Regions from separate parts of the Oceanimonas sp. GK1 genome, predicted to be linked through region 2. Evidence: predicted binding sites of a transcription regulator. Region 2 holds the regulator's gene; each other region holds the start of a gene.

Region 1 (3,275 bases), 660 kb from region 2:
CCGACGACGGCTCCATGGAGCTGCTGATGACCCTGTGCGTCCCCACCGCCGGTTTTGCCATGGCCAACCTGCTCGGCGTATCCGGCGCCCTGGCCATGGTGGTGGCGGGCATCATTGTCGGCAACTGGACCCGCTACACCGGCTTTTCGGAGCAGAGCCAGAAATACCTGGATCACTTCTGGCATCTGCTGGACGAGTTCCTCAACGCCCTGCTGTTCCTGCTGATTGGTCTGGCCATGCTGCTGGTGCAGTTCCACTGGCAGGCCTGGATACTGGTGCTGCTGTCCATTCCGCTGGTACTGGCCAGCCGCTTTGCCAGCGTGGCGCTGCCCTATGTGGGCTTTCGCCGGGTACGCAGCTACAACAAGTATTCGGTGCGCATTCTCACCTGGGGCGGCTTGCGGGGCGGTCTGTCGCTGGCCATGGCACTGTCCATTCCGGCGGGCGTGAAACTGGGCAGCGACGGCCAGGTTGACCTGCGCGATCTGGTGCTGATGATGACCTACGCCATCGTGCTGTTCTCGATTATCGTGCAGGGCATGACCATTACCCCGATGATCAACAAGGCCAAGGCGGCGGAAAAGGCCGGCTTTCCCATCGACTGAATAGAAGAAAGGGGCCTCGGCCCCTTTTTCGTTGTTAGTCTTCCCAGTCTTTGGTCAGGGTGTCACCGGCGGCGCTGAGGGTGTTCAGATCATAGGGCGTCAGCTGGTAAACGTGGTAGTTGAGCCAGTTGGCAAACAGCAGGTGACCGTGGCTGCGCCAGGTCGCCCTGGGTGCCTTGTCCGGGTTGTTGTCGGGGTAATAGTTCACCGGCATGTTCGGCTCTATGCCCACCGCCAGATCACGCTGGTATTCCTGGTGCAGGGTATCGGGATCGTATTCCGGGTGGCCGGTCACGAACACCTGACGCCGATCCGGGCTCACCGCCAGGTACATGCCCACCTGCTCCGAGCCGGCCAGGATCTTGAGGTTGGTTTTTTCCCGAATCAGCTCCAGCGGAAAATCCGCATAACGGGAATGGGGTGCCAGAAACACATCATCAAATCCACGGACCAAGGGCTCGAACTGGCCCATGTTCTGGTGCTCATACACACCGGAGAGCTTTTCCAGCCGGGTACGCTTGTCGAGGTTATACAGGATCTTGAGACCGGCCTGGGCCGCCCAGCACAGAAACAGGGTGGAGGTGACATGGCTTTTTGACCACTCCACGACCTGCTCGATCTTGTCCCAGTACACCACGTCGCAAAAATCGGTCAGCCCCAGGGGCGCGCCGGTGATGATCAGGCCGTCATAAAACTGATCCTTGATCTGCTCGAAGTCGTAGTAAAAATGCTCCAGGTGCGACTGGGGCGTGTTCTTGGACGGCCGGTTGTCGATGCGCAGCAGATCCACGCCAATTTGCAGCGGCGAGTTCGACAGCATGCGCAACAGCTGGTTTTCGGTTTCGATTTTCTTCGGCATCAGGTTGAGCAGCAGCACCCGCATCGGTCGTATATCCTGATTCACCGCCCGTGTCTCCGTCATCACGAAGATATTTTCTCGGCTCAGGACATTGGCCGCCGGCAGGCGATCCGGAATTCGAATGGGCATGTGCTTACTCCATGTACTGCATCGGTAGGAAAGTCTAGACATCTAGAAATCTACAATAAGGGCCGGCGCTTGTCATCCGCAACCTGTGTTGCACCGAAAAGATGCGTTAGAATTTGAGCGTTTTTCTTCAAGGATTTACATATGGAACCCGTGATTGAACTGGTCAGTACCGGCGACGAGGTGCTCACCGGCCTGATAACCGATACCAATGCCGGCTGGCTGTCGCAACGGCTGCTGGAGCAGGGCTGGCAGGTACGCCGGCGCTTTACCCTGGGCGACGACAAGGCCGATCTGGTGGAATTGTTTGAACAGCGCAGCCATCAGGCCGATGTGGTGATCGTGAATGGCGGCCTGGGGCCGACCTCGGACGACATCAGCGCCGAGGCCATGGCCGCGGCCGCCGGCGTGCCCCTGGTGCTGAATGAACACTGGCTGAAGGTCATGCAGGACAAATACGCCGGCCGCGGCCGCACCATGCCGGAAAGCAATACCAAGCAGGCCATGCTGCCCGAAGGCGCCGAGCTGGTGGACAATCCCATCGGTACCGCCTGCGGCTTTGCGGTGCAATACAACCGGGCGTTGTTTTTCTTTACCCCCGGGGTGCCGTCCGAGCTGAAAAAAATGATGGAGCAGGAAATTTTGCCCCGGCTGCGCACCCGGCTGGGCCAGCAGGGACAAAGCCAGGTACGGCGCTACTTTACCTTCGGGCTGTCGGAGTCGGGCCTGAGCGATCGGCTCGATCCCCTGAGCTGGCCGGCGGGCATCACCCTGGGGTACCGGGCCAATTCGCCCACCATAGAGCTGAAACTGATCATCGACAGCGGCACTGCCGACGCCATCGCCCAGGCCGAAGCGCAATTGCTGGAGCAGGTAGGCAGCCATGTGGTGGCCCGCAACACGCTGACATTTGATGCGCTGGCGGCACAACTGCACGACCGGGATCTGGTGGTGTTTGAAGACGCCAGTGGCGGCCGGCTGACCGACACCATTCACACCCTGACCACGGAGTTTGAAGGCCACTACCTGGCCGGACTGCCCGACAGCGCCGAGGATCTGGCCCAGTGGCTACAGGGCGCGGGCCGGGCCACCACCCTGGCCATTGGTGCCGAAGGGCCCAATGGCGTACCGCTGGCCCTGCTGACGCCGGAAGGCTGCCAGGCACAAACGGTAAAGGTACACTTTCGCGATCCGCTGATGCGACGCCGGCTGCTGGCCTTTGCCGCCTTTGACATGCTGCGCCGGCAGCTGGAAGGGCTGCCGGTGATCGTCGACTATGACATTCTGCCCCGCAGCGAGCAGGTCAGCCTGCCGCAATAACCCAAAGGGCGGCCAGGCCGCCCTTGTTGCGCTTTACTGAAGTTGCCAGCGGCGCAGCAGTTTTTCCGCCGGGGTGACCAGGGTTTCGGTCAGCCGGTGCGCCAGGGGGGTATGAAACAGCCAGGCGGCGGTGATCAGCGCCAGGGGAATGGAGCCGCAGATAAAGTCGGTAAACCAGTGGGCACCCGACATCACCCGCGGCATGGCCAGGGCCAGCACCAGGGGCACCACGGCGTACAGGTAACGACGTGGAAAACGGTAAACCGCAAACAACAGGAAGGTGGCAAAGCCAATGCCGTGATCGCTGGGGAAGGAATCGCCCGAGGCGTCCTTGGCCTTGATATGGGGCACCAGCTGGCTGACCC
Region 2 (3,275 bases):
GCTGATCGATCCGGGGGAAACCCCCCTTGAGGCGGGCAACCGGGAGCTGATGGAAGAAGTGGGTTACGGTGCCCGGGAACTGATTCCGCTCAAGCAGGTGAGCCTGGCACCCGGTTATTTTGGCAGCCGCATGGATATTTTGCTGGCACGGAACTTGTATCCGGAACAGCGGGAAGGGGACGAGCCGGAGCCGCTGGAAGTGGTGCCCTGGCCCCTGGCCCGGCTGGACGAGCTGATTGCCCGGCCCGATTTTTCCGAAGCCCGCAGCATTTGTGGTCTGTTTTTGTTGCAGGACTGGCTCAACAAAGAGGAATAAGCATGGATACCTGTGCCCTGCTGCCGGGGGTAAAGGCGGCAGCCCGTGAATCCGGCCAATTGATCCTGTCGCTCTACAACAGCGGTCGCTATCAGGCCCAAAGCAAAGACGACGACAGCCCGGTCACCAGCGCCGATCTGGCGGCCCACGCCTACCTTGATCGGGCCCTGCGCGCCCTGGCGGATATTCCGGTGCTGTCGGAAGAGGGCGGCGACATTCCGCTGGCCGAGCGCCGCGCCTGGTCCCGCTACTGGCTGGTGGACCCGCTGGACGGCACCCAGGAGTTTATTGCCGGCAGTGGCGACTTTTCCACCATGATTGCGCTGATCGAGCACGGCCGGCCGGTGCTGGGGGTGGTGTACGGCCCGGTGCACGATCTGATGTATTACGCGGTGCGCGGTCACGGTGCCTTCAAGGAAGCCAACGGCGAGACCACCCCCATACGTGCCCGCCATTACCACCAGCCGGTTCGCAGCCTGCGCATTGCCATCAGCCGGCGGCAGAACGTGGACTGGGTGCGCTCCCGGCTCACCGACGATCTGGACTACCGCCTGCTGCCGCTGGGCTCCAGCTCGCTCAAGTCGTGCCTGGTGGCGGAAGGACAGGCGGATCTGTACATGCGCATCGGCCCCACCGGCGAGTGGGACACCGGCGCCACCCAGTGCATCGTGGAAGAGGCGGGGGGCCGTATTCTGGATTTGGGACTGGGGCGGCTCAGCTACAACGAGCGCGACAGCCTGATCAACCCCAACTTTATTACTCTGGGAGATGAAAACCTGCCCTGGCAGGACATTCTGCAAGCGAAGGTCTAAATGCAACAGGGGCGGCCATGGCCGCCCCTGTTCCGTTCAGTCATCCTGCCCGAAATCCTCAATCTCGATGCCCAGCGCCGTCATGATCTCTCGGGCGTGAGCGGGGATCTGATCGGGCACATCTTTGCGCAGATCCTCGTCCTGGGGCAGGGGCTGTCCGGTGTAGGCGTGCAGAAAGGCCTCGCACAGCAGCTCGCTGTTGGTGGCATGACGCAGGTTGTTGACCTGGCGGCGGGTGCGCTCGTCGGTGAGCACCTTGAGCACCTTGAGCGGGATGGAAACGGTGATCTTTTTGACCTGCTCGCTTTTCTTGCCGTGCTCGGCGTAAGGGCTGATATAGTCGCCGTTCCATTCAGTTTTCATCGTCCACCTGCGTTCGGGAATTGGTTCCGGCGGATTGTAACCCCTGCATTTTGTGTTGGCAATCCAACGGCAAAGCCTTATGGATGTCCGGATGGCTTGACGGCTTTTTCCTGCTGGGGTACTGTGCGCTACGCGAAATTTTCCCGTTTCAGGCTGCCGTGCGCAAAGGAGAAGGACATGCCAGACTACAAGACTCAGACTTATGCCGTTCGTACCGGCCTTGAGAGCGACACTCAGCACGGCGCCGTGGTGCCGCCCATCTATCTGAGCAGCACCTACACCTTTGCCGACTTTAATCAGAAGCGCCAGTTCGACTACGCCCGCTCCGGCAACCCTACCCGCCAGACCTTGCTCGACGCCCTGACCCACCTGGAAGGCGGCGCTGGCGCGGCGGTGACCGCCAGCGGCCTGGGCGCCATCAATTTGATCGTGACCTCCCAGCTGCAACCCGGCGATCTGCTGGTGGTGCCCCACGACTGCTACGGCGGCAGCCAGCGGCTGTTCAACTCCCTGGCCGCCAAGGGCCTGTTTGAGCTGGCTTATGTGGATCAGACCGACGCCGAGGCCCTGGCGGCGGTCATGGCCCGCCAGCCGCGCATGCTGTGGATTGAAACCCCGTCCAACCCGTTGCTGCGGGTGGTGGACATTCAGGCGCTGTGCCGCGCCGCCCGGGAAGTGGGTGCCCTCAGCGTGGTGGACAACACCTTTTTGTCGCCGGCGCTGCAACAGCCCCTGGCCCTGGGCGCCGATCTGGTGCTGCACTCCACCACCAAGTACATCAACGGCCACTCCGACGCCCTGGGTGGCGCCGTGGTGGCGGCGGATCCGGATCTGGCTGAGCAGCTGCGCTGGTGGGCCAACTGCCTGGGGCTGACCGGCTCCGCCTTTGACAACTACCTCACCCTGCGCGGCCTGCGTACCCTGGGGGTGCGCATGCGTCAGCACTGTGAAAACGCCGAGGCGCTGGTGGCCTTTTTGCAAAGCCAGCCGAAGGTGAAAGCGGTCTATCATCCCAGCCTGCCGGGCAACCCGGGCCACGCCATTGCCGCCCGCCAGCAAAGCGGCTTTGGCGCCATGCTCAGCTTTGAGCTGGATGCAGACGAAGCCGGCCTCAAGGCCTTTTTGCAGCAGCTGCAACTGTTCTCCCTGGCCGAATCCCTGGGCGGGGTGGAAAGCCTGATCGCCCACCCGGCCACCATGACCCATGCCGCCATGAGCCCGCAAGCCCTGGCCGAGGCCGGCATCAGCCCGCAGCTGTTGCGGGTATCGGTGGGCATTGAGGACAGTGGCGATCTGATCCACGATCTGGAAAACGCATTCAAGGTACTCAGCAAGTAAATGACCACTCTCGAGCCCGAGGCCGGCGCCCAGCGACCGGTGCACAAGTTTGGCGGCAGCAGCCTGGCCGATGCCGCCTGTTTTCACCGGGTTGCCGGCATTATTCACCGGCTGCAGCAGCCCGACGCCCTGATCGTGGTGTCGGCCCCGGGCAAGACCACCAACCGGCTGATTGAGCTGCTCAGCCTGTTCGCCAGTGGCGATACCGCCGCGGGCGAAGCGCTGGCGGGGCTGCACGCCTTTCAGCGCAACCTGATTGAAAGCGCGCTGCCCGCCACCGAAACCCCACCCCTGCTGGCGGCACTGGACCAGGACATTGCCACCATTGCCCGAGTGCTGGAGCAGAGCCGGCTTGACGACCATCAGCGCAGCTTTATTCAGTCGTTCGGCGAAGTCTGGTCATCCCGGCTGCTGGCGCAGGTGCTGTGCAGCCAGGGGCTGTCTGC
Region 3 (3,275 bases), 640 kb from region 2:
GCCTCGGGCAGCAACACCTTGTACACGATCTGCAGCCGGCGGGCGCCCATGGCCTGGGCCGCTTCCACCAGTCCGGACGGCACCTCCATCAGCGCCCCTTCCATCAACCGGGCCACAAAGGGAATGGCGGCCACGGTGAGCGGCACCACGGCGGCCCAGGTGCCGATGCTGGTGCCCACCACCAGCCGGGTAAAGGGAATGATGGCCACCAGCAGAATGATGAAGGGCACCGAGCGGCCGATATTCACCACCGTACCCAGGATTTTGTTAAAAGCCTTGTTTTCCCAGATCTGGCCGGGCTTGCTCACATGCAGGGCAATGCCCAGCGGCAGGCCCAGGGCACAGGCAATGGCGCCCGAGCCAAAGGTCATGATCAGGGTCTCCCAGAGTGCCGAGAGCAGCAGGTTAATCATGGCGTCGGACATAACCGAGTAACTCCACCTGAATTTTGTGTTCCTGAAGATAAGTGATGGCGGCCTGAGTCTGCTCGGGCTGGCCATCGAGCTCCGCCAGCATAAAGCCGAACTTGACCCCGCCGGCGTACTCGATGTCGGCGCTGAGAATGGTGACGTCGACGTGCAGTTCCCGGCTGAGAATGGAGATCAGCGGGGTGTCCACGGTGTCCCCGGTAAAGCCCAGCCGCACCAGGGGCAGGGCACCGGCCACCGGATCGGGTGACAGTCGGGCCTGGTATTCATCGGGAATTTCCAGATGAATGGTGGAGGCGATAAAGCGCCGGGCCAGCTCGGTTCTGGCATTGGCAAAGAACCAGGCCACTTCCCCCTGCTCCACCAGCTCGCCGTCGTTGATGATGGCCACCCGGTCGCAGATGGACTTGACCACCTGCATTTCGTGGGTGATCAGCAAAATGGTCAGGCCCAGCCGCTGGTTGAGTTCTTTCAGCAGCGCCAGGATCGATTGAGTGGTTTGCGGGTCGAGCGCCGAGGTGGCCTCGTCGCACAGCAGCACCTTGGGCGCCGGCGCCAGCGCCCGGGCAATGGCTACCCGCTGTTTCTGGCCGCCCGAGAGGGCCTTGGGATAGGCGTTGGCGCGGTGGGACAGGCCGACCAGCTCCAGCAGCTCATTCACCCGCTGTTTGATGTCGGCCCTGGAGGCGCCGGCCAGCTCCAGGGGCAGGGCGATGTTGTCGAACACGGTGCGGGATGACAGCAGGTTGAAGTGCTGAAAAATCATGCCGATGTTGCGGCGGGCGCGGGACAGCTGGGTGCCGCTCATGGCGGTCAGATCCTGGCCATCCACGTACACCTGGCCCTCGGTCGGGCGCTCCAGCAGGTTGACGCAACGGATCAGGGTGCTCTTGCCGGCCCCGGATTCGCCGATAACGCCCATGATCTGGCCGGCGGCAACCTCCAGATCGATGTTGTTCACGGCGTGAACGGCGGATTCGCCCGCTCCGTAGCGCTTGGTGATATTGGTCAGTTTGATCATCGGAGGATGGGCCTTCCGGTATGGTTATCCACTGCATAGACAGCGTAAGAACAGGGACAAGTCATGAAACCATGACGAATAGCAGAGGATGCTAAGCCGTCTGGACGTCCGAGTCAACGAGTATTTCCCTCCTCGGGGCGACAAGGAAAAAGGCGCGCTTTGCCAATGCATTGATATAGGATGAAAAAGAGCACCATAACCCGTAAGCTGACAAGGATCCTGCGGCCAGTGTGCCGAGTGCCTTTCATTCTGTTTCAGGGAACGAATACAAGGAAAACGATGGGCCAGTATTTTCTGCGTCGATTATTGCTGCTGATCCCCACCTTTCTCGGCATTACCCTGGTGGTGTTTGCCATTACCCGCTTCGTGCCGGGGGGGCCGGTGGAGCGCATGCTGATGGAAAGCCAGCTGGCGGGCAGCGAATACAGTCAGAGCAGCCGGGGCGGCCAGGTGCTGTCTTCCGAGCAAATTGACGAACTCAAGGCCTTTTACGGCCTCGACAAGCCGGTGGCGGAAGCCTATCTGGACTGGCTGGGCAAGCTGGTGCGGCTGGACCTGGGCGATTCGACCCGCTATTACCTGCCGGTGTGGGAGCTTATCAAGGAGCGGTTGCCGGTGTCGGCCTTTTTCGGCATCTGTACCTTTTTGCTCAGTTACCTGGTGTCCATTCCGCTCGGTATTCTCAAGGCCCTGAAGCACAACAGCCGCTTCGACAGCATCAGCTCCATGCTGATCTATGCCGGCTATGCGCTGCCGGCCTATGTGGTGGGCATTTTCCTGCTGACCATTTTCGCCTTTCAGCTGGGCTGGTTTCCCATGGGCGGGTTTGTGGGCGACGACTTCTATTACCTGGAGGGATTCTGGCCCAAGACCTTCAACCTGTTTCATCATGCCCTGCTGCCGCTGATTGCCTATGCCATCGGCGACTTTGCGGTGCTGACCATGACCATGAAAAACAGCCTGATGGAAAACCTCTCCGCCGACTATGTACGTACCGCCGTGGCCAAGGGGCTGCCCTTTCGCCAGGCGGTTACCCGCCATGCCCTGCGCAACAGCCTGATCCCCATTGCCAGCCACTTTGGCAACGTGATTTCGGTGTTTTTCGCCGGTTCTTTTCTGATCGAGGTGATCTTCAATATCGACGGCCTGGGCCTGCTGGGTTACGAGGCGGTGGTGGAGCGGGATTACCCGGTGGTGATGGGCATACTGGCGGTGACCTCGTTACTGATGCTGGTGGGCAACATCCTGTCGGATATCTGTGTGGCGCTGGTGGATCCGCGAGTGAGGTTCGATGGCTAGGCTGCTTTCCGATGTGACTCGAAAAAAGCTGCGCCGCTTTCGCAGTATCAAGCGCGGCTATTACGCCTTTGTGCTGTTCATGATCATGGTGCTGCTGTCGCTGGCCGCCGAGCTGTGGGTCAGTAACCGGGCGCTGCTGGTGAAGTATGAAGGCCGGCTGTATTTTCCTACCTATGGCGCGGTGATCCCGGGTAACACCTTTGATCTCGGCTACCAGTACGAAACCAACTACCGGGAGCTGAAACACGCTCTGGCCGGGCAGCCCGGCAACTGGGTGCTGTTGCCGCCGGTGCCCTGGAGCCCCTATGAGCAGGACTACAGCGGCGACAGTTATCCACCGACGGCGCCCGATGCCGGCAGTCGTCACTATCTGGGTACCGACAGCTCGGGGCGGGATATCGTCGCCCGCCTGGTGTACGGCTTTCGCACCGCGGTGGGCTTTGCCTTTATCGCGCTTACCGCCAGTTATGGCATCGGCGTGCTGCTCGGCTGCCTGATGGGGTTTTGGGGAGGGCGCTTTGACTTGT

What was found. Region 2 encodes MetJ, which represses methionine synthesis genes. Its sites were predicted from a motif close to AGANNTCTAGANNTCT; they were not measured.
Region 1: the regulator MetJ is predicted to act here: its motif matches at 1,630-1,645, upstream of metA (homoserine O-succinyltransferase).
Region 3: the regulator MetJ is predicted to act here: its motif matches at 1,544-1,559, upstream of metN (methionine ABC transporter ATP-binding protein MetN).

Annotation. Positions count from the first base shown of each region.
Region 1 covers NC_016745.1:866,939-870,213, reverse strand. The annotation lists gene GU3_RS04130 (sodium:proton antiporter) at 1-605, shown strand, start outside; gene metA (homoserine O-succinyltransferase) at 640-1,593, opposite strand; gene GU3_RS04120 (CinA family nicotinamide mononucleotide deamidase-related protein) at 1,735-2,910, shown strand; gene GU3_RS04115 (phosphatase PAP2 family protein) at 2,944-3,275, opposite strand, start outside.
Region 2 covers NC_016745.1:209,334-212,608, reverse strand. The annotation lists gene nudE (ADP compounds hydrolase NudE) at 1-316, shown strand, start outside; gene cysQ (3'(2'),5'-bisphosphate nucleotidase CysQ) at 319-1,128, shown strand; gene metJ (met regulon transcriptional regulator MetJ) at 1,165-1,491, opposite strand; gene metB (cystathionine gamma-synthase) at 1,669-2,829, shown strand; gene metL (bifunctional aspartate kinase/homoserine dehydrogenase II) at 2,830-3,275, shown strand, end outside.
Region 3 covers NC_016745.1:849,239-852,513, forward strand. The annotation lists gene GU3_RS04040 (methionine ABC transporter permease) at 1-425, opposite strand, end outside; gene metN (methionine ABC transporter ATP-binding protein MetN) at 406-1,449, opposite strand; gene GU3_RS04050 (ABC transporter permease subunit) at 1,729-2,748, shown strand; gene GU3_RS04055 (ABC transporter permease) at 2,741-3,275, shown strand, end outside.